Regions from separate parts of the Caldimonas sp. genome, predicted to be linked through region 2. Evidence: predicted binding sites of a transcription regulator. Region 2 holds the regulator's gene; the other holds the start of a gene.

Region 1 (13,672 bases), on a different contig from region 2:
CTGGCCGCCGCGCCAGCAGTAGAGCAGCGGCTCCCAGTCCTTGGGCTTGTCCATCACCTCACGCTCGATGTGCGCGGCGATGTTGCGGGCGACCATGGCGGCCCCGATCTTGCGGGCCTCGAAGGCCGAGACCTGCTTGTAGCAGGTGCCCACGATGCGCCGTTGTTCGTCGTCCAGCGAGGGCCAGTTCAGTGCCCCGGGCAGGTGATCCAGGGCATGCTCGGCCGGTGAGCGAGCGTCGATGATGGCATCGAAGCAGTCCAGGCGCGCGATCGCGTCGGCCGCGCAGACGGGAACGACAGGCATCCCGGGCGCCTCAAGGCTTGAGCAGCCGGCGCAAGGCGGGCCACACATTGTCCAGCAGCAGGGGCTGGGCCGCTTCGTTCGGATGGATGCGGTCGGGCTGGAAGAAGCGGGGAGCCTCCGGAACATCGGCCACACCACGCAGCAAGAAGGGCACCAGGGGCACTTTTTCGTCGGAGGCCACCTGCTCGAAGATCGCGGCGAAACTTTCGGTGTAAGTCCGGCCGTAGTTAGGCGGCACCTGGATGCCCACCAGCAGCACGCGGGCGCCGGCCTGGCGCGACAACCGGGTCATCTCGGCCAGGTTGCGCTGGGTGGACTCCAGCGGCAGGCCGCGCAGGGCGTCGTTGCCGCCCAGTTCGATCACCACATGCGTGGGCTGGTGCTGGCGCAGCAGCGCAGGCAGGCGCGAGCGGCCTCCGGCGGAGGTGTCGCCGCTGATGCTGGCATTGACGACGGTGGCAGCGATGCCTTCGCGCCGCAGGCGCTGCTCGAGCAGCGCCACCCAGCCGCTGCCGCGGGCGATGCCGTATTCGGCGGACATGCTGTCGCCCACCACGAGGATACGCGCGGGCGCATCGGCCCAGGCCGCGACGGGGTGCGATAACCCGGCAAAGGCGAGGAATGTGGTGGCCGCGATAAAGTGGCGGCGTCCTGGCAAGCGCACGATCATGACTGAACCCATCATCGCCGTGGAGCGTCTGACCAAGCGGGTGACGGACTCCACCGGCACGCTGACGATTCTCCACGATATCGATTTCGCACTGGCCCCGAGGGAATCGGTGGCCATCGTCGGAGCTTCCGGCTCGGGCAAGTCGACCTTGCTGTCCATCATCGCCGGCCTGGACACCCCCAGCGAAGGCACGGTCCGTCTGGACGGTGTGGACCTTTTCACCCTGGACGAAGACCGGCGCGCCGCGGTGCGCGCGGCCAAGGTCGGCTTCGTTTTTCAGAGCTTCCAGCTCATGACCAATCTGACGGCGCTGGAAAACGTGATGCTGCCGCTGGAGCTGCAGGGCCGGCCCGATGCCCGCCAGCGCGCCACGGCGATGCTCGAACGCGTGGGGCTGGGCGAGCGGCTGCGCCACTATCCGCGGGTGCTTTCGGGGGGCGAGCAGCAGCGCGTGGCCCTGGCCCGCGCCTTTGTCGTCGAGCCCGAGCTGCTGCTGGCCGACGAGCCCACCGGCAGCTTGGACTTCGCCACCGGCGAGACCGTGATGGAACTGATGTTCACCCTCAATCGCGAGCGCGGAACCACATTGGTGCTCGTCACGCACGACCGCGGCATCGCCGCCCGCTGCGACCGCCAGATCCGCCTCGAAGCCGGCCGCCTGATGCCGGCGGCCGAAGCCGTCTGAGCACGTGCGGCCGCGCAGCGCGGCTACCATGGAGCCGCTGTCCACGAAAGTCCCGACCTTGAGCCCTGCGAAGATTCTGTTCGGCTTCCATGCCGTGACGGTGCGCCTGAAGACCGCGCCGCAATCCATCATCGAGATCCATGCCGATGCCGGTCGGCGCGACCAGCGCATGCGCCAGTTCCTGGCCCGGGCCCAGGAAGCCGGGGTGCGGCTGATCGAAAGCGATGACGATCGGCTGCAACGGCTGTGCGGCACGCACCGGCACCAGGGGGTGGTGGCCAGGGTGCAGCCGCTGCCCATGGCGCGCTCGCTGGACGATCTGCTCGACGGTCTGGACGGCCCCCCCCTGTTGCTCGTGCTCGACGGCGTGACCGATCCGCACAACCTCGGGGCCTGTCTGCGGGTGGCCGATGGTGCCGGCGCCCATGCGGTGATCGCCCCCAAGGACCATGCCGTGGGTGTGAACGCCACGGTGGCCAAGGTGGCCAGCGGCGCGGCCGAGACGGTGCCTTATTTCATGGTGACCAACCTGGCGCGCACGCTGGGCGAGCTCAAGGAGCGCCACATCTGGGTGGTGGGGACGGCCGGGGAGGCGCCACGGACCGTCTATGACGTCGATCTGAAGGGTCCGGTGGCCCTGGTGCTGGGGGCCGAGGGGCCGGGCCTGCGCCAGCTCACCCGCAGGACTTGCGACGAACTGGTCTCGATCCCGATGCGCGGCGCCGTCGAGAGCCTGAACGTGTCGGTGGCCAGCGGCATCTGCCTGTACGAGGCGCTGCGACAGAGGCGCTGAGCCCCCGAGCCTGCCCGCCGGGCGGGGCTCGCTACACTGCGGGCATGCCGGCCCGGCGGCACCGCCGGGCCGAAGTCTTCTTCCCGGTGAGTCCCATGCCTGTCATCGAAGTCCAGCACCCCCTCGTCAAGCACAAGATCGGCCTGCTGCGCGAGGCCGACATCTCCACCAAAAAGTTCCGCGAGCTGACCTCCGAGGTGGCCCGACTGTTGGCCTACGAGGCCACCGCCGACTTTCCGCTCGAGAAGGTCACGCTGCAGTGCTGGAGCGGCCCCACCGAGGTGGATCGCATCAAGGGCAAGAAGGTCACGGTCGTGCCCGTGCTGCGGGCGGGCATCGGCATGCTCGACGGCGTGCTCGACATGGTTCCCAACGCGAAGATCAGTGTCGTGGGGCTCTCGCGCAATCACGACACCTTGCAGCCCGAGCATTATTTCGAGAACTTCGTGGGCAACCTGGAGGCGCGCACCGCCCTCATCATCGACCCCATGCTGGCCACGGCGGGCTCGATGAACGCCACGATCGACCTGCTCAAGCGCAAAGGCTGCAAGGACATCCGGGCCCTGGTGCTGGTGGCGGCCCCCGAAGGCGTCCGGGCCCTGGATGCCGCCCATCCGGACGTGCGCTGCTGGACGGCCGCGATCGACAGCCATCTCAACGAGCACGGCTACATCATCCCCGGCCTGGGCGATGCCGGGGACAAGATCTTCGGCACCAAGCACGATTGATCGATGACCGACGGCTTTCGCAGCCAATTGTAAAAATATCGAACTGTCAATAGAAATTCACACAGACGCCTCCAATTCGTTGTAAAACAGCGTCGTTGTCCAGGGCATCCCCTGGGCGGGCGGCCCCACCGGCCTGGCCGCCCGAGCCCCGGGCACGCCGCCCACACGGCGGCCGATGCCGGTCCTGGGATGCCCGCGAGAGGTGTGTGCGCACCTGCGCCTGCGGGTCGTCACGCCGGTCGTATGTCGTATCGCAAGGAGGAGTCCATGCCACGTTCCCTGCAACGCCGTGCACCCCTGCGTCTGTGGATGACCGGTTGTGTGGCCGTCGTGATGGCCGCCCTGAGCTCTCCCCTGGCGCGCGGCAAGACGGAAGAAGCCGTCGAACGCCCTGGCCGCCATGCCTTGGTCAGTCCCTACGATGTCGAGGAGACGGTTTCCAAGATCGAGGCAGCCGCCTCGTCTCACGGCCTGGTCGTCTTTGCCAAGCGGGTCCCGCACGAGCGGCCCGGGGCCACGTTGGTGTTGGGCTTGTCCGGCGGCGTCACCCCGGTGGTGATGGACGATGGCAGCCGCGAGATCGAACTGCCCCTGCAGATCGACGTGGTGCGCGGACCCGACGGGCGCACCGAGGTGCGCTTTCACGATCCTTGGCCGTGGACCGAGGTGGCGGCCGATGCGTCGCCCGATGCGCTGAAAGCCATCGGCCCGCTGCCGGCGCTGCTGCAGTCGGCCTTGGGCTGAGCCTTGCTGGCTACCCGTGGGCGCCGGGCAGGGGCGCCGCACGTGCGCAGGCCCGCTGCGCCCACAGGCTCAGGCCCAGGGCGGCAACCACCATGACCAGACCCACCCAGTGCAACCCGCCATAGCCTGAGCGGGCGACCAGCCAACCGCCGGTGGCGGCCCCCACCGCCTGCCCGACGTAGATCGCCGAGGTGTTCAGCGCCATCAGGGCCGGGGCGAGCAACGGGGCCACATGACCGAGCCGGGCCTGCTGGGCCGAGTTCGAGGCCATGCAGCTCAGGCCCCAGGGCACCAGCACCAGCAGCGTCAGGCCCAAGCCACGGCCCAGCGGCCACAAGGCCATGCTCAGCACGATCAGGCCAACCAGCCAGGCCACCGCCCGGTGCGGCCCGATGCGGTCCACCGTGCGCGAGAGCACCAGGTTGCCGGCCAGCCCCCACAGGCCGAACCAGCCGAAGATGAGCGCGAGCTGGCCCGGCGTGGCCTGCAACACGTCGCGGAAGTAGGGGGCAAAGTAGGAGAAGACGGTGAACTGCCCGGCTCCGGCCAGGGCCGTCACGCCGACCATGGCCATCAGCACCGGGCTGGCGATCACGCCCCGCCAGGCGCGCAGGCTCAGGCCCGGCGGTTGGATCCCGGCCGGCATGCGGCGGTGGACGAGCAGGGCCGCCCCCAGCGACAGCACCGCCACGAAGGCCATCGCGGCACGCCAGCCGTAGGTTTCGCCGATCCAGGCGTTCAGGGGCATGCCCAGCACCGAGGCGAAGGCCCAACCCAGGAACACGGTGGTGATGCTGCGCCCGCGCTGCGGCGGCGGGGCCATGTGGCCGATCGCGGCCGCCGCCTGGGGGGTGAAGACGGCGGCGGCCAGCATCGTCAGGGCCCGCACCGGCCACAGGTGGCCGTAATCGGGCATCAGTGCGCACAGGCCATGGCCGACGGCATACCACAGCAGGGCGCCCACCAGCAGGCGGCGGCGGTCCCAGCCCGAGACCCACACAGCCAGCGCTGGCGCCCCCACCGCCATCACGACGGCGGCGATCGCGATGAGCTGGCCGGCCACGGCCACCGAGACCTGTAGGGAGTGTGCCAGGTCGTTGAGTGTGCCGCCCACGACCATCACACCGCAGCCGATGACGAAGTTGCCCAGCATCAGCACACGCCGGGTCGAGCCCAGCGCCTGCGGTCCCGGGGCAGGGGGCGGGCTCATCCGCGAAAGACCTTCAAGGCATCGGGATTGACCAGGTTGGTGGGCTGGCCCTGGATGAAGTTGATGACGTTCTGGAAGGCCGCGCTGAAGTACAGCTCATAACTGTCTTGCTCGACGTAGCCGATGTGCGGGGTGCACACGGCATTTTCCAGGCGCAGCAGCGGATGCCCGGGCAGAGGGGGTTCGGTCTCGTAGACGTCCACGGCGGCCATGCCCGGGCGGCCCTTGTTCAGACCGCTGACCAGGGCGTTGTCCTCCACGAGCTCGGCCCGAGCGGTATTGACGAACAGCGCCGTGGGCTTCATGCGCAGCAGATCGTCGAGCTTGACGATGCCGCGGGTCTCGGGCACCAGGCGCAGGTGCAGCGAGAGCACGTCGCTGGATTCGAAGAAGGCCTCACGGCTGAAGGCGGCATCGAAGCCGTCGGCCTGGGCGCGCTGGCGTGAAGCCTCGCTGCCCCACACCAGCACCTTCATGCCGAAGGCCCGGCCGTAGCCGGCCACGAGCTGGCCGACCTTGCCGTAGCCCCACACGCCCAGCGTCTTGCCCTTGAGCACCATGCCCAGCCCGAAGTTGGGGGGCATGGAGGCGGCCTTCAGGCCCGACTGCTGCCAGGCCCCGTGCTTGAGATTGCCGATGTACTGGGGCAGCCGGCGCATGGCTGCCATGATCAGCGCCCAGGTGAGCTCGGCCGGCGCCACCGGTGAGCCCACGCCCTCGGCCACGGCGATGCCCAGCCGGGTGCAGGCTTCGATGTCGATGTGCGGGCCCACCCGGCCGGTCTGGGAGATCAGCTTGAGCCGGGGCAGTTTTTCCAACAACTGCCGCGGGAATTGCGTGCGTTCCCGGATCAGGACCAGCACGTCGGCATCGCGCAGCCGCACCGAGAGCTGGCCGATGCCCTTGACCGTGTTGGTGAAGACCTTCGCGTGGTAAGGCTCCAGCATGGCCGCGCAACGCAGCTTGCGCACGGCGTCCTGATAGTCGTCCAGGATGATGATGTTCATGCATCGGGATTCTGCATCCATCCGCGGCCCATCGCCGCACCGGCGCGCAACAGGGCGCAACGGGGCCCCCAGGGGAGCCTGCACGGCTGTGCCACACTGCACACCGCGGCCCCGCGATGACCGGGCCGCGTCCGGAACGATCGACCGAAGGAGGCAAGACCGTGAAGTGGCTCAGAGGGATGCTGGCGGCCATGTTGCTGCTCGTGGTGGCACTGATCGCGACCGTGTGGACTTACCGGGTGCTGGTGCTGCCCCAGACCGAGGGCGAGTTGCGCGTGTCCGGACTGTCCGCCCCGGTGAGCATCAGCCGCGATGCCCACGGCATTCCGACCCTGCGCGCCGACAATGTGGAGGACCTGATGTTCGCGCTGGGGTTCGTCCATGCCCAGGACCGCCTGTGGCAACTGGAAACCCACCGCCGCATTGGCAGCGGCCAGTTGGCTGAAGCCTTCGGGGAGTCGGCACTGGAGACCGACCGCTTCCTGCGTGCCCTGGGGGTGCGGCGCACGGCGCAGGCGCAGTGGGAGGCCGTGCAGGGCGAGACGCGCCGCGTCATCGAGGCTTACGCAGCGGGCATCAATGCCTTCGTGGAGCAGCACATGGATGCCCGCCCGCCGGAGTTCCTGGTGCTGGGTCTGCAGCCGGGGCGGTGGGAGCCTGCCGACACCCTGGCCTGGGCGACGATGATGGCCTGGGATCTGGGCGCCAACTGGAATGCCGAGCTGATCCGCATGCGTCTGGCGCTGAGCCTGCCGGTGCAGCGCATCCAAGAGCTGATGCCGCCGTACCCGGGTGAGCAGCCCTTGCCGCTGGCCGACTATGCTGCCTTGTATCGGTCCCTGAAGGTGGACGGCAAGCTCGGACAACACGCCCTGAACGCCGCGCCGCCCTCGGGCATCGAGGGCCTGGGCTCGAACAATTGGGTGGTGTCGGGGCAACGTTCCGAGACGGGGCACCCGCTGCTGGCCAACGACCCGCATCTGAAGCTCAGCGCGCCGGCCCTGTGGTACTTCGCGCGGCTGGAGGCTCCGGGCTTCAAGGTGGCCGGGGCCACGATGCCGGGCCTGCCGGTCGTGGTGCTGGGGCAGAACGAGCATATCGCCTGGGGCTTCACGAACACCGGGCCGGATGTGCAGGATCTGTACCTCGAAGAGATCCACGCCGACGACCCGGCCCTGTACCGCACCCCCGAGGGCTGGGCGCGCTTCGAGACTTACGAGGAGACCATCCGGGTGCGCGGCCGGCCTGAGGTGAAGCTCACCGTGCGCGCGACACGCCATGGCCCGGTGATCTCGGACGCGCCTTCGGCCGGCACGGACGGTCTGACGGGGCCCAGGGAGGCGCCCCGCTATGCACTGGCGATGCGCTGGACGGCGCTGGACGTGCCCAACACCTCGGTGGAGGCGGCGCTGGCGATGAACCGGGCGTCCAGCGTGCAGTCGTTCATCGAAGCCGCCGCGCTGAACATCGCCCCGATGCAGAACATGGTGGTGGCCGACCGCGAGGGCCGCATCGGCTGGGTGGCTGCCGGTCGGGTGCCACTGCGCGGGCCCGACCATGACCTGAAGGGCCAGGTGCCGGCGCCGGGATGGGAGGCCCGCTATGACTGGGTGGGCTACCTCGACCCGGCGCTGACCCCGCGCGAGGTGGACCCTGCGCGCGGCTGGATCGCCACGGCCAACCAGCGCATCCACGGACCGGACTATCCGCATTACCTGGGCAGCGAATGGGCGCTGCCCTACCGTCAGGAGCGCATCGAGGCGCTGCTGCAGGCCCGGCAGCGGCACGATCTGGACAGCTTTGCGCAGATGCAGGCTGACGAGCTGTCGCTGGCCACCGTGAAGCTGATGCCGTTCCTGCGCCGTGCGCAGTCCTCGCATCGGCTGGCAGCGCCCGTGCAGGCGCTGCTGGCGCAGTTCGATGGCACGATGGCCGCGCAGCGTCCCGAACCGCTGGTGTTCTGGGCCTGGAGCCGCCATCTCACCGAGGGGCTGCTGGCCGACGAGGTGGGCCCCGAGCTCCTGGAGCGCACGATGGTGGGCTCGCGCAACTACCGCGACGCGGTGGAGGGCATCCTGGCGCGCGACGATGCCTGGTGGTGCGACGACAAGCGCACGCCACAGGTGACCGAAAGCTGCCAGGACCAGGTCGATGCGGCCTTCCACAAGGCCTTGGCGGAATTGGAGGCCTTGCAGGGCCCCGATCCGGCCCGCTGGCAGTGGGGGCAGGCCCACCAGGCCCGTGCCGAGCACCGCCCCTTCAGCCGTGTCAAGGCTTTGGCGCCGCTGTTCGAGTTGCGTGCGCCGGTGGGCGGGGACACCTACACGGTGAACGTGGCGCGGGTGAGCCTGCGTGCCGATGCCACCACCGGCGAGCGCTACCTGAACGAGCATGGGCCGAGCCTGCGCGCCCTGTACGACGTGCACGACCCGTCGCGCTCGCGCGTGATGCACTCGAGCGGCCAGTCCGGCATCGTGCTGTCACGCCACTACCACGACTTCCTCGAACGCTGGACGAAGGTGAACTACGTCCCGCTGTGGGCGCCGCCGCAGGCCCAGGGGCCCACCCTGAGGCTGGAGCCGGCCCGCTGAGCCGGGGGGGGGCTCAGGCGACACGCAACACGGGGTCGCGGGCGTAGCGCCAGGCGCTGCGCAGCACGCGGGGGGCCGACCGCTCCTCGGGGATCATCAGCGTGACCGCCCGCCGTCCCGAGCGGCTGGTCCACACGGCCAGCGGGGCCGCCAGCAGCAAGGGCAGGGCCACCGGCAGCAGCCAGGGCAGGGCGCTCAAGTGGGCACTGCCCAGGGCCAGCACGGTGCACGCGGCCAGCGCGCCGGCCGGCCCGAAGCGGCGCAGGACGTCGCGCCAGCGCAGGGTGAGCGCCTCGCGGGCCGGGGAGGTCCAGCCGATGCGCCAACCGGTGAGGGCGGCGATCACGAACCCCGTGTGGGCCACCATGCGCACCGGGGCCTGGGCCACCGAGAGCGCCGCCTCGGCACAGGCGCTGCGGATCAAGGCGGGCATGCCGCCGAAGTCCCGCTGTTCGCCGCGCAGCCACACGGCCACGACCGCCAGCACGCGCGGCAGCATCAGCAATGCGAAGCTCACCCCCCACAGCGCAAGCAGGTGGTGGGGCGGCAGGCCGGCGTCGCCGGAGGCGGCGTGCAGCCAGTGGGCCACTCCCAGCGCCAGGAAGGACAACCACAGGGGAGCCGAGACATAGGCCATGGCCCCGGTGGCCAGCATCACGCGATGCACGGGGTGAAGCCCGGGCTCGGCAATGAGCTGGAAGTTCTGCAAGTTGCCCTGGCACCAGCGCCGGTCGCGCTGCAATTCCTCGACGAGGTTGGGCGGGTTCTGCTCGTAGCTGCCGCCCAGGTCCGACACCAGCCAGACATGGTAGCCGGCGCGGCGCATCAAGGCGGCCTCGATGAAGTCGTGCGAGAGGATCTCACCGGCCAGCGGGCCGTGGCCAGGGACATCGGCCAGGCCGCAGTGCGCCATGAACGGCTCGACCCGGATGATGGCGTTGTGCCCCCAGTAGTGCGATTCGCCAAGTTGCCAGTACTGCATGCCCAGCGTGTACAGACGGCCGGTGACGCGCGAGGCGAACTGCTGGGCCCGGGCATGCAGCGTGGTCTGACCCACGGCCTGGGGCAGGGTCTGGATGATGCCCGCGCGCGGGTGGGCCTCCATCAGGCGCACCAGGTCGGTCAGGCAGGAGCCGCTCATCACGCTGTCGGCATCGAGCACGACCATGTAGCGGTAGCGGCGGCCCCAGCGGCGGCAAAAGTCGGCCACATTGCCCGCCTTGCGACGGGTGCGCAGCTTGCGCCGGCGGTAATAGATCTGCATCGTGATGCCCGACGCTGCCAGCGCGGCCCGCAGCCGGCCCCAGGCGGCATGCTCGGCCTCCCACAGCCGGGGATCGGCGCTGTCGGACAGGATGTAGAGGTCGAAATGGCGATGCGCGCCCACGGCCGCCAAGGACTCGCAGGTCGCCCTCAGCCCGGCAAAGACGGTGGGCACATGTTCGTTGCAGATCGGCATCACCAGGGCAGTGCGCGCGTCCTCGGGCAGCGGGCGGTGTCGCACCGCAGCGGCCGACAGCGCATGCCGGTCGCCGCGCAGCCGCACGATGAAACCCATCAGCGCGGTGGCAAAGCCCGCGCAGACCCAGGCGAAGAGCAGCGCGAACAGGCTCAGCTGCAAGATTTGCACTGCCTGCGTCGCGGTGTCGGGCGCCGTCGGGAGTTCCAGGGCCAGCCACCCCGTGGCCAGGACGGTCAGGGTCAGGACGCTGCAGAGAAAGATGCGACGGCGCCGCGCCGCGGCATGTTCCCAGGGGGCGGACGGCTGCGCAGCCGCCGCCAGCGAGGCCCTTTGCCAGAACTGCCGCAAGGCCTGCGACAGCCCGGCGCGCAGGCCCAGCCAGGGACGGGCCGGCATGTGGCCCCGCACCAGCGGCGGGGCGGTGGCAGCGCGTGGGGCCTCAGGGGTGACGGGCAGGACCGTGTCCAAGGTGGAAGGATCCAGCATGGGCATGAAGACTCCGCATGGAGCCCGCGAAGCTGCGGGCGGTCGCCCCTGTCATGCAAACCATGTGCCAATTGAAGAAAAACGTGATTTGACAGATAGATAGATCAATAAACTCAAGTGATACTTGATGTTGAGAGGGCGACAACCGGGGCAAACGCCGGGCCGGCGTCGCCATCTGGCGACGCATTTGCCGATGCATCGGCCAAGTGCCTGTCAGTCGGGAGATTTTTCCTGTCGCTCGGTGGCGACAGGCGCGTCGTTGCGGAACAGCTCTGGCGTCAGACCGTGCTTGCGGAGCAAGCGGTAGAACTCGGTGCGGTTGCGTTCGGCCAGGCGCGCGGCATCGGCGACGTGACCGTCGGTGAGCTTGAGCAGGCCCACCAGGTAGTCGCGCTCGAAGCGACGCCGCGCCTCGGCATAGCCGAGCACCTCCACCGTGGGCACGCGCAGGGCCCGCTGCACCAGGCTCAGGGGGATGAGCGGGGTGGTCGACAGCGCGCAGACCTGCTCGACCACGTTGAGCAACTGGCGCACATTGCCAGGCCACGGGGCGGTGGCCAGGGCTTTCAGGGCCTCGGGCGCGAAGCCGTTGATCTGTTTGCCGTATTTGCGGGCCAGGCGCTCGACGAAGTGCTGCGCCAGCAGCGGGATGTCCTCGCGGCGCTCGGCCAGCGGCGGCAGGGTGAGGGTGACGACGTTGAGCCGGTAATAGAGGTCCTCGCGGAACTGCCCCTCCAGCAGCGCGGCATCGAGATCGCGGTGCGTGGCCGAGACGATGCGCACGTCCACCGGGACCGCCTGGCTGGCGCCGACCGGTCGCACGCTGCGCTCTTGCAGTACGCGCAGCAGCTTCACCTGCAGGGCCGGCGGCATGTCGCCGATCTCGTCGAGGAAGAGCGTGCCGCCGTCGGCGGCCTGGAAGAGCCCGCGGTGGTGGTTCACCGCGCCGGTGAAGGCGCCTTTGACATGGCCGAAGAGCTCGGATTCGAGCAGCGCTTCAGGGATCGCGCCGCAATTGACCGCGATGAACGGCCGGCCGGCCCGGGCGCTGGCCTTGTGGATGGCCTGGGCCAGCAGCTCCTTGCCCGAGCCGCTGGGGCCGCGGATCAGTACGCTGGCGTCCGAGGCCGCGACGAGCTTGGCTTCGGACAGCAGATCGGCCATCAAGGGAGAGCGGCTCACGATCGCCTCGCGCCAGGGCTCGCGGGCGGTCTGGTCGCGCGGGTCCGGAGCGGCCAGGGCCAGGGCCTGGGCGATACGGTCGAGCAGCACCTTGCCGTCGAAGGGCTTGGTGAGGTAGGTGAAGACCCCGCGTGCCGTGGCCTCGACCGCATCGGGGATGGTGCCGTGGGCGGTGAGCAGGATGACCGGCAGCGCCGGATGGCGTGCGCGGATGGCATCGAACAGGGCCAGGCCGTCCATGCCGGGCAGTTGCACGTCGCTGAGCACGAGGTCGGGCCGCTCGATGGCCAGCTGGGCCAGCGCGGCTTCGGCGCTGTCCACCCCCTGCACATGGTAGCCGGCGGCCGTCAGCCGCATCGACAGCAACCGCAACAGGTCGGGATCGTCGTCGACGAGCAGAATCCGGCTCATGGCGGCGCTCTCAGGGCGACGGGCGCGCCTCTGCACCGCCCGGGGTGGTCATCGGGGGGCGCTGGGTGAGGCTGCGCTCGATGGCCTTCAGGGCTTCGAGCTGCTGCTGGGCCTGCTCGAGCCGGCGCTGGGTGTCGCGCAACTGCTGGGCCTGGCGTTCAGCCGCTTCCTCGGCTCGGCGCTGCTCGGCGTAACGCGAGCGCAGCAGGCGGGCCCATGGCAGCCACGGTGCGGCCTCGGGAGCCGCCGAGCGCAGCAGGGCATCGAGCAGACCGATGGCCCGCGCCAGATCCGCCGGCTGCCGGGTGTATCCCAGCGCCAGCGCCAGTTCCACTGTGGCCGCCGGCGAGGCGGCAGGATCGCCGATGCGGGCGATCTCCTGCTGCAGTTCGGCCGGCGAGAGCAGGCGCACACGGTCATGATGAGCCGCGAAGCGTCGCGCCACGGCATCGGCCGGCTCGACGACCGGCACGGCCACGGGCACTTCGACGCGCAGGGGCACCGACACCGTGCGGACCTCGGTCACCTGGGGCAGGGGCGCGCAGGCCGCCATGAGCACACCGAAGAATGCGGGCAGGGTCCGAAGCCGTTCAGGGAGCATGGATGAGTTCGATGCGGAAGTGGGCGCCAGGCGCATTGGGCAGGACCTCGACCCGCCCGCCATGGGCGGCCACGTACTCCTGCACGATCGACAGGCCGATGCCGGTGCCACGGGCGGCGCCGGCGGGCTGGATCTCGCCGCGGTAAAAGGGCTCGAAGACCCTGGCGCGGTCGCTCTCGCGGATGCCGGGGCCTTCGTCGAGGATGTCGAGGCAGATGCGGTCGCCGTCTTGCGCCAGCAAGATGCGAATCGTAGCGCCGACGGGGCTGTAGCGTATGGCGTTGGACAAAAGGTTACGAAACGCCGTGCCCAGCTTGTCGCGGTCCACCGCCACAGGCGGGACCTGCCCTGACAGCTCGATGTGCAACTGTCGGGCCTGCCACTGCAGGCGCTGCTCCTCGATGCGGGCCTGCAGCAGTTCGCGCAGGTCGGTGGGTTCGCGTTGCAGTCGCCGGGCCTCGAACGCGGCGGCGTTGAAGCGCAGCAGGTCTTCGATCTGCTGCTGCAGCATCAGGGTGTTCTGGCGCAGGATCGCCACCACCTCGCGCTGGCTGTCGGTCAGCGCGCCGGTCACGCCGTCCTCGATGAGGGAGACGCCCTCGCGCATCGCCGCCAGCGGCGTCTTCAGTTCATGCGACACCTGCCGCAGGAAGCGTGCCTTGTCGGCGTCGAGTTCGGCCAGCCGCAGACGCAGCCAGTCCAGGCGGCGGCCGACCTCGCGCACGTCGGCCGGGCCACGGATCTCGATGGGCTCGTCCAGCCGGTTTTCCCCCAGCTGGACGATCGCGCGTTCCAG
Region 2 (7,373 bases):
GACGCGCAGGGCCGGCCGCTGGACGAGACGGTGATCGCGCACCAGCTCGACGAGCTGCTGGCCGAGCTGTCGATCGAGAAGCTGCGCCATGCGCCGGCCCCGTCGCTGTCGGGCGGTGAGCGCCGCCGCGTGGAGATCGCGCGGGCGCTGGCCACGCAGCCGCGCTTCATCCTGCTGGACGAGCCCTTCGCCGGGGTCGATCCGATCGCGGTGATCGAGATCCAGCGCATCATCGGCTTCCTCAAGGCGCGCGGCATCGGGGTGCTCATCACCGACCACAACGTGCGCGAGACCCTGGGCATCTGCGACCACGCCTACATCATCAGCGAAGGCCGGGTGCTGGCCCAGGGCACGCCCTCAGAGATCGTCGAGAACGCCGACGTGCGAAAGGTCTATCTCGGCGAGCACTTCCGCATGTAGGTCAGGGACGATGCGATGAAGCCCTCCCTGCAGGTCCGGTTGTCCCAGCACCTGGCGCTGACGCCGCAGTTGCAGCAATCCATCCGGTTGCTGCAACTGTCCACGCTCGAGCTTCATCAGGAAGTCGAGCAGATGCTGGAACAAAACCCCTTCCTCGAACCCGAGGACGACAGCGGCGAGCCGGTGCCGGGCCCGTCCTTGCTGCCCGAGGCGCCGGCGACCCGCGAGCGCGAAGCCCAGGCCGACGCCGAGGCTGGCGACGGCTTCGAGGCGGCCGAGGCCGGCGGGGTCGATACGCTGGAGGTCGGCGCCACCGAGCGCGATGACTGGGAGAACGGCACCGAACGCGACGACTTCGACGGCATCGGCGAGACGCCGGCCAGCCGCAGCGGCAGCGACGACGAGCTCGACCCCATCGAGCGGGCCAGCCCCGGCATCAGCCTGCAAGATCATTTGCGCCAGCAGTTACTGGACATGCGCCTGTCGCCCGAAGATGCCGCCGCGGTGCAGGTGCTGATCGAGTCGCTCGACGAAGACGGCTACCTGGCCGATGCGCTGGAGGACATCGCCGCCCACCTGGCCGGCGAGGACGAGGCCTCGCGCGAAGAACTGCTCGAGCGGCTGCGCTGCGCGCTGAAGTGGCTGCACAGTCTGCAGCCCACCGGCGTGGGCGCGCGCGACCTGTCCGAGTGCCTGTGTCTGCAGTTGCGCGCCCTGCCGCGCAGCGAGGCCCAGATCATCGCGCTGATGATCTGCCAGGGCCACCTCGAGGCGCTGGCACGGCGCGACGTGAAGAAGCTGATGGCCGCCACCGGCGCCGACGAGGAGCTGATCAAGCAGGCCCAAGCCCTGATCGTGGCCTGCGAGCCCAAGCCGGGTCGGCCCTTTGCGCGGGCCGAGGCCCACATCATCGTGCCCGACGTGATCGTGCAGAAGGCCGGCCGCGGCTGGAAGGTGGTGCTCAACCCCGACGTGATGCCGCGCCTGCGCATCAACGATCTCTATGCCCAGGCCATCCGGCAGCAGCGCGGCAGCGAGTCCAGCCAGGCCCTGGGCGCCAGGCTGCAGGAGGCACGCTGGTTCATGAAGAACATCCAGCAGCGCTTCGACACCATCTTGCGCGTCTCGCAGGCCATCGTCGAGCGGCAGAAGAACTTTTTCACCCATGGCGAGATCGCGATGAAGCCCTTGGTGCTGCGCGAGATCGCCGACGAGCTGGGTCTGCACGAATCGACCATCTCGCGCGTGACCACGGCCAAGTACATGGCCACGCCCTTCGGCACCTTCGAGCTGAAGTACTTCTTCGGCTCCTCGCTGAACACCGAGGCCGGGGGCAATGCCTCCAGCACCGCGGTGCGCGCGCTGATCAAGCAGCTCATCGCCTCGGAGGACCCGGCCCGGCCCCTGTCGGACAGCCAGCTCAGCCAGATGCTCGAGGAACAGGGCATCCAGGTGGCGCGCCGCACCGTGGCCAAGTACCGCGAGGCCCTGAAGATCGCGCCGGCCAACCTGCGCAAGGCCCTGTGACCTCATGAGACTGCAGCTTTTCCTTCCGTGTGCCGGTGGCGTGGAGGCCTGGCTGGCCGAGGAGGCGATGAGCCTGCTCGGGCCCGACACCCACGGCACGATCGAGCGCGGCGGCATCGCCCTGAGCGGCGACGCGCGCGCGGTGATGGTGCTCAACCTGGAAAGCCGCCTGGCTCAGCGCGTGCTGGTGCGGCTCGCGCGCGGCCCCTATCGCCAGGAAGACGACCTCTATGCCCTGGCCCGCCAGGTGCGCTGGCCCGACTGGATGAGCCCGGCACAGACCTTCAAGGTGGACGTGACCGCCCAGCGTTCGCCGCTGCGCAGCCTCAACTTTGCCGGGCTGCGCATCAAGGACGCGCTGTGCGATGCGATGCGCGAGGCCGCCGGCCAGCGGCCCAGCGTGGACACGCGCCACCCCGACGTGCGGGTGATGCTGCACCTCACCGAACAGGACGCCACTGTCTACATCGACACCTCGGGCGAGCCGCTGTTCAAGCGCGGCTGGCGCGAGGACAAGGGCGATGCCCCGCTGAAGGAGACCCTGGCCGCCGCGATGCTGGCCGCCGCGGGCTGGCGCGGCACGCCTCAGGCCGGCGGGGCTCTGCTCGACCCGTGCTGCGGCTCGGGCACCATCGCGATCGAGGCTGCCCAGATCGCCTGCGGCATCGCGCCGGGCCTGAAGCGACGCTTTGCCTTCGAACACCTGGCGCCCTTTGCCGGGCCGCCGGCGCGGGCCCAATGGCAGGCCTTGAGGCAGGCCGCGCGCTCACGCATCCACCCACCGGCCGTGCCGGTGTTCGCCAGCGACGTGGCCTTCCGCATGGTCGATTTCGCGCGCCGCAATGCGCAGCGTGCCGGCGTGGCCGATGCGATCGAATTCCATGGTGGCGACGCGCTGGAGCGGCCGGCCCCGCGCCTGAGCGAGGGCCTGGCGCGCACACTGATGCTCAACCCGCCCTATGGCGAGCGCATCGAGGCGCGCGGCAGCGTGGCGCGCAGCGCTGAGCAGACCGGCCTGGCCGACGATTTCTATCCGCGTCTGGCGGCCCATTGGAAGCGCCATTTCGGCGGCTGGACGGCCTGGGTGCTCAGCCCCGAGATGAAACTGCCCAGCCGCATGCGCCTGAAGGAGGCCCGCCGCATCCCGATGTGGAACGGCCCCATCGAATGCCGCCTGTTCCGCTTCGACCTGGTGAGCGGATCCATGCGCGGTGAGGCTCAGCCCCCCGCGGCCAGATAACGCTCGACGAGCGCCACCGAGTAGCGGCGCGCCACATCCTGGACGAAGGCGGTGAAGTCCACATGGGCCTGATCGTCGGCCCGGTCCGAGATGGTGCGCAGCACGGCCAGGGGCAGGCCGTGGTCGTGACAGACCTGGGCGACGGCCGCGCCTTCCATTTCCACCGCCAGGGCATCGGGCAGCTCGCGGCGCAGGGCCGCGCTTTCGGCGCTGGTGGACACGAAACGGTCGCCGCTGAGGATCAGCCCGCTGTGCACGGCGGGCGTGCCGATGCCGAAGGCCGCCAGGGTGTCGGCGCCGAGCACCCTGGCGGCCTCGGCGGCCACCGAACGCGCCGCCTGAAGCAGGCGCTGGCTCATCGCCGCATCGGTGCGCAGGCGCGACAGGCCGTACAAGGGCAGCTCATGCCGCGGAAAGATCGGCGAGGCGTCCATGTCGTGCTGCAACAGCTCGGTGGCCACCACCAGGTCACCCACGCGCACGCCCTCGCCCAGGCCGCCGGCCACGCCGGTGAAGAGCAGAGCCTGCGCCCCGAAGCGCTGGATGGCCAGCGTGGCCGTGGTGGCCGCGGCCACCTTGCCGATGCCCGACAGCACCGCCACGACCTCGCGGCCGCCCAGATGCCCCACCCAGAAGTCCCGACCGGCCACACGTTCACGCCGCTCGTCGGGCATCCGTTCGAGGACGGCCGCCAGCTCCTCGTGCATCGCGGCGATGAGGGCCAGCGTCATGGCTGTGCGTCGTCAGGCCTCATTTCTTGTCCCGCAGCTCGCGCCGCAGGATCTTGCCCACCGGGGTCTTGGGCAGCTCGGTGCGGAACTCGATGACCTTGGGCCGCTTGTAGCCGGTCAGGTTCTGCTCGCAGTAGGCCCGCACATCAGCCTCGGTGAGCGCCGGGTTCTTCTTGACGATCACGAGCTTGACCGCCTCGCCCGACTTCTCGTCGGGCACGCCCACCGCAGCCACTTCCAGCACGCCGTCCATCTGGGCCACGACATCTTCCACTTCGTTGGGGTAGACGTTGAAGCCCGACACCAGGATCATGTCCTTCTTGCGGTCCACGATTCGGAAGTAGCCGCGCTCGTCCACCGTGCCGATGTCGCCGGTGCGGAAGAAGCCGTCGGGCGTCATGACCTTGGCGGTCTCGTCCGGGCGCTGCCAGTACCCGGCCATCACCTGAGGGCCGCGGATGGCGATCTCGCCCGGGGTGCCGATCGGCACCTCGTGGCCTTCATCGTCGAGCAGCTTGAACTCGGTGGAGGGCAGCGGCAAGCCGATGGTGCCGGTGAACTCGGTGCTGTCGGTGGGGTTGCAACTGGCCGAGGGCGAGGTTTCCGACAGGCCGTAGCCTTCGCAGATGGGGCAACCAGTCTTCTGCAGCCACAGCTTGGCCGTGGCCGACTGCACCGCCATGCCGCCGCCCACGCTGAGCTTGAGCGTGCTCCAGTCGACCTTGTGGAAGTCGGGGTGGTTGGCCAGGGCGTTGAACAGCGTGTTGACGGCCGGGAAGCTGTGGAACTTGTGCTGCGACAGCTCCTTCAGCACGGCGGGGATGTCGCGCGGGTTGGGGATCAGGATGTTGCAGCCGCCCATGCGCATGGACAGCATCATGTTCACCGTGAAGGCGAAGATGTGGTAAAGCGGCAGCGCGCAGACGGTGACGGTCTGCTCGCCCGGCGGGATCTTCTTCAGTGCCGGGCCGTTCCAGGCCTCGGACTGCAGCACGTTGGCGATGATGTTCCGGTGCAGCAGCACGGCGCCCTTGCTCACGCCGGTGGTGCCGCCGGTGTACTGCAGCACGGCGATGTCGGTGGCCTTGATCTCGGGTTTGCGCAGCGTGAGGCTGCGGCCCTTGGCGATGGCATCGTTGAAGCGCACGGCCCCGGGCAGATCGAAAGCCGGCACCAGCTTCTTGACCTTTCGCACCACGTAATTGACGATGGCGCCCTTCGGAAAACCCAGCAGATCGCCCATCGCGGCCAGCACCACATGCTGGACCGGTGTCTTGGCCAGGCACTCCTGCAGGGTGCGTGCGAAGTTCTCGATGATGACGATCGCCTTGGCGCCGGCGTCCTTGAGCTGGTGCTCGAGCTCGCGGGCGGTGTACAGCGGGTTGACATTGACGATGACGTAGCCCGCACGCAGGATGCCCGCCACGACGATGGGGTACTGCGGCACGTTGGGCATCATGATGGCCACCCGGTCACCCTGGCTCAGGCCGAGCGACTGCAGGTAGGCCGCGAAGATGCGCGAGTACTCGTCGAGCTGGGCATAGGTGAGCGTCTTGCCCATGAACTTGAAGGCGGGACGCTCGGCGTATTTGGTGAAGCTTTCCTCGAGCAGCGCGACCAGCGACGGGTACTGGTCGGGGTTGATCTCGTGCGGCACGCCTTGCGGATAGTGCTTCAGCCAGACTTTTTCCATGGGTTCCTCCGAATGAACCGGGAATTCTGACGCATGGCTGACGCAAGCCCCATCAGGTGTTTCGCTAGACGGATTTGGAGTGAAGCCTCTACTTTGATGTCCCGCAGGAGACGGCGGCCCCGTTCGATGCCCTGTCTCGGGGCACCGTCTCAGCGGTCCAGGATCTGGCTGAGGAACTGTCGGCTGCGTTCGCTGCGCGGATTGCTGAAGAATGCCTCGGGGGTGTTTTGCTCGACGATCTCGCCGGCATCCATGAAGATGACCCGGTCGGCCACGGCCCGTGCAAAGCCCATCTCATGGGTGACGCACAGCATCGTCATGCCCTCGCGGGCCAGATCGATCATCGTGTCGAGCACTTCCTTGACCATCTCCGGGTCGAGTGCCGAGGTGGGTTCGTCGAAGAGCATGATCGAGGGGTTCATGCACAGCGCACGCGCAATCGCCACGCGCTGCTGCTGGCCGCCCGAGAGTTGCCCCGGGTATTTGTGGGCCTGCTCGGCGATGCGCACGCGCTCCAGGAAGCGCCGCGCGGTGGCCTCGGCCTGGGCGCGCGGCTGCTTCTTCACCCAGATCGGCGCGAGCGTGCAGTTGTCCAGCACGCTCAGGTGCGGGAACAGGTTGAAGTGCTGGAACACCATGCCCACGTCGGAGCGGATGGCATCGATGTTCTTCAGGTTGTCGGTCAGCTCCACGCCGTTGACGACGATGCGGCCCTGCTGGTGCTGTTCGAGCCGGTTGATGCAACGGATCAGCGTGGACTTGCCCGAGCCCGACGGTCCGCAGATCACGATGCGCTCGCCCTTGGCCACCTCCAGGTCGATGTTCTTCAGCACATGGAAGTCGCCGTACCACTTGTTCAGGCCTTCGATGCGGATGGCCACCTCGCCGGCGGCGGAAGTCTTGAGGGCAGCATCTGCCATGGAAGTCTCCGGATGAGGGTCAACGCTGGTGGCCGCGGGCGAGGTCGCGCTCGAGCCATTGGCTGTATTTCGACATCGCGTAGCAGAAGATCCAGTAGATGAGGATCGAGAACAAGAAGGCTTCGATGAAGAAGGGCTTCCAACTGAAATCGGTCTCGACGGACTTCTTCACCGCATAGGCGAAATCGTAGATCGCGATGATGACCACCAGCGAGGTGTCCTTGAACAGCGAGATGAAGCTGTTGACGATCGGTGGGATCGACAGGCGCAGCGCCTGGGGCAGGATGATCAGCCCCATCATCTTCCAGTAGGGCAGCCCCAAGGCTTCGGCCGCCTCGTACTGCCCCTTGGGCACGGCCTGCAGGCCGCCGCGCACCGCCTCGGCCAGGTAGGCCGCCACGAAGAGGATGATGGCCACCTGGGCGCGGATGAGCTGCTCGATGCGCAGCCCCTCGGGCAGGAAGAGCGCGAACATCACCGAGGCCATGAAAAGCACCGTGATGAGCGGCACGCCACGGATCACCTCGATGTAGATGATGGAGAAGGCGCGGATCAGCGGCAGCTTCGAGCGCCGGCCCAGCGCCAGCAGCACGCCCAGCGGAAAAGCCAAACCGATGCCGAAGATCGACAGGATCAGCGTGACCGGCAGACCGCCCCACTGCTCGGCGCGCACGGGCGTGAGCCCCAGGCCGCCGCCCATCAACCAGAAGGTCAGCGCCAGGCCCACGACCCAGATCAGGATGAGCCGGGCGTTCCAGAAGCGCTTGAGGGCCGAGACGACCAGCAAGCTGCACATCACCCCGATGGACAGCGCCGCGCGCCAGCTTTCCTCGTAGGGGTAC

Evidence for each region. Region 2 encodes sigma-54, which starts transcription at its own class of promoters, with help from an activator protein. Its sites were predicted from a motif close to TGGCANGNAANCTGCTTT; they were not measured.
Region 1: the regulator sigma-54 is predicted to act here: its motif matches at 10,735-10,752, upstream of mdoH (glucans biosynthesis glucosyltransferase MdoH).

The regions. Positions count from the first base shown of each region.
Region 1 is NZ_JBKBVU010000063.1:1,565-15,236, reverse strand. Features, by position in the region: gene mnmH (tRNA 2-selenouridine(34) synthase MnmH) at 1-306, opposite strand, end outside; gene ACK42S_RS08490 (arylesterase) at 317-976, opposite strand; gene ACK42S_RS08485 (ABC transporter ATP-binding protein) at 975-1,661, shown strand; gene rlmB (23S rRNA (guanosine(2251)-2'-O)-methyltransferase RlmB) at 1,720-2,454, shown strand; gene upp (uracil phosphoribosyltransferase) at 2,550-3,182, shown strand; gene ACK42S_RS08470 (hypothetical protein) at 3,450-3,926, shown strand; gene ACK42S_RS08465 (MFS transporter) at 3,937-5,136, opposite strand; gene ACK42S_RS08460 (D-2-hydroxyacid dehydrogenase family protein) at 5,133-6,143, opposite strand; gene ACK42S_RS08455 (penicillin acylase family protein) at 6,323-8,734, shown strand; gene mdoH (glucans biosynthesis glucosyltransferase MdoH) at 8,748-10,682, opposite strand; gene ACK42S_RS08445 (sigma 54-interacting transcriptional regulator) at 10,896-12,275, opposite strand; gene ACK42S_RS08440 (hypothetical protein) at 12,286-12,876, opposite strand; gene ACK42S_RS08435 (sensor histidine kinase) at 12,866-13,672, opposite strand, start outside.
Region 2 is NZ_JBKBVU010000133.1:99-7,471, forward strand. Features, by position in the region: partial or broken gene lptB (LPS export ABC transporter ATP-binding protein) at 1-420, shown strand, start outside; gene ACK42S_RS12665 (RNA polymerase factor sigma-54) at 436-1,947, shown strand; gene ACK42S_RS12670 (class I SAM-dependent RNA methyltransferase) at 1,952-3,187, shown strand; gene ACK42S_RS12675 (5'-methylthioadenosine/adenosylhomocysteine nucleosidase) at 3,166-3,918, opposite strand; gene ACK42S_RS12680 (long-chain-fatty-acid--CoA ligase) at 3,938-5,611, opposite strand; gene ACK42S_RS12685 (amino acid ABC transporter ATP-binding protein) at 5,761-6,531, opposite strand; gene ACK42S_RS12690 (amino acid ABC transporter permease) at 6,551-7,373, opposite strand, start outside.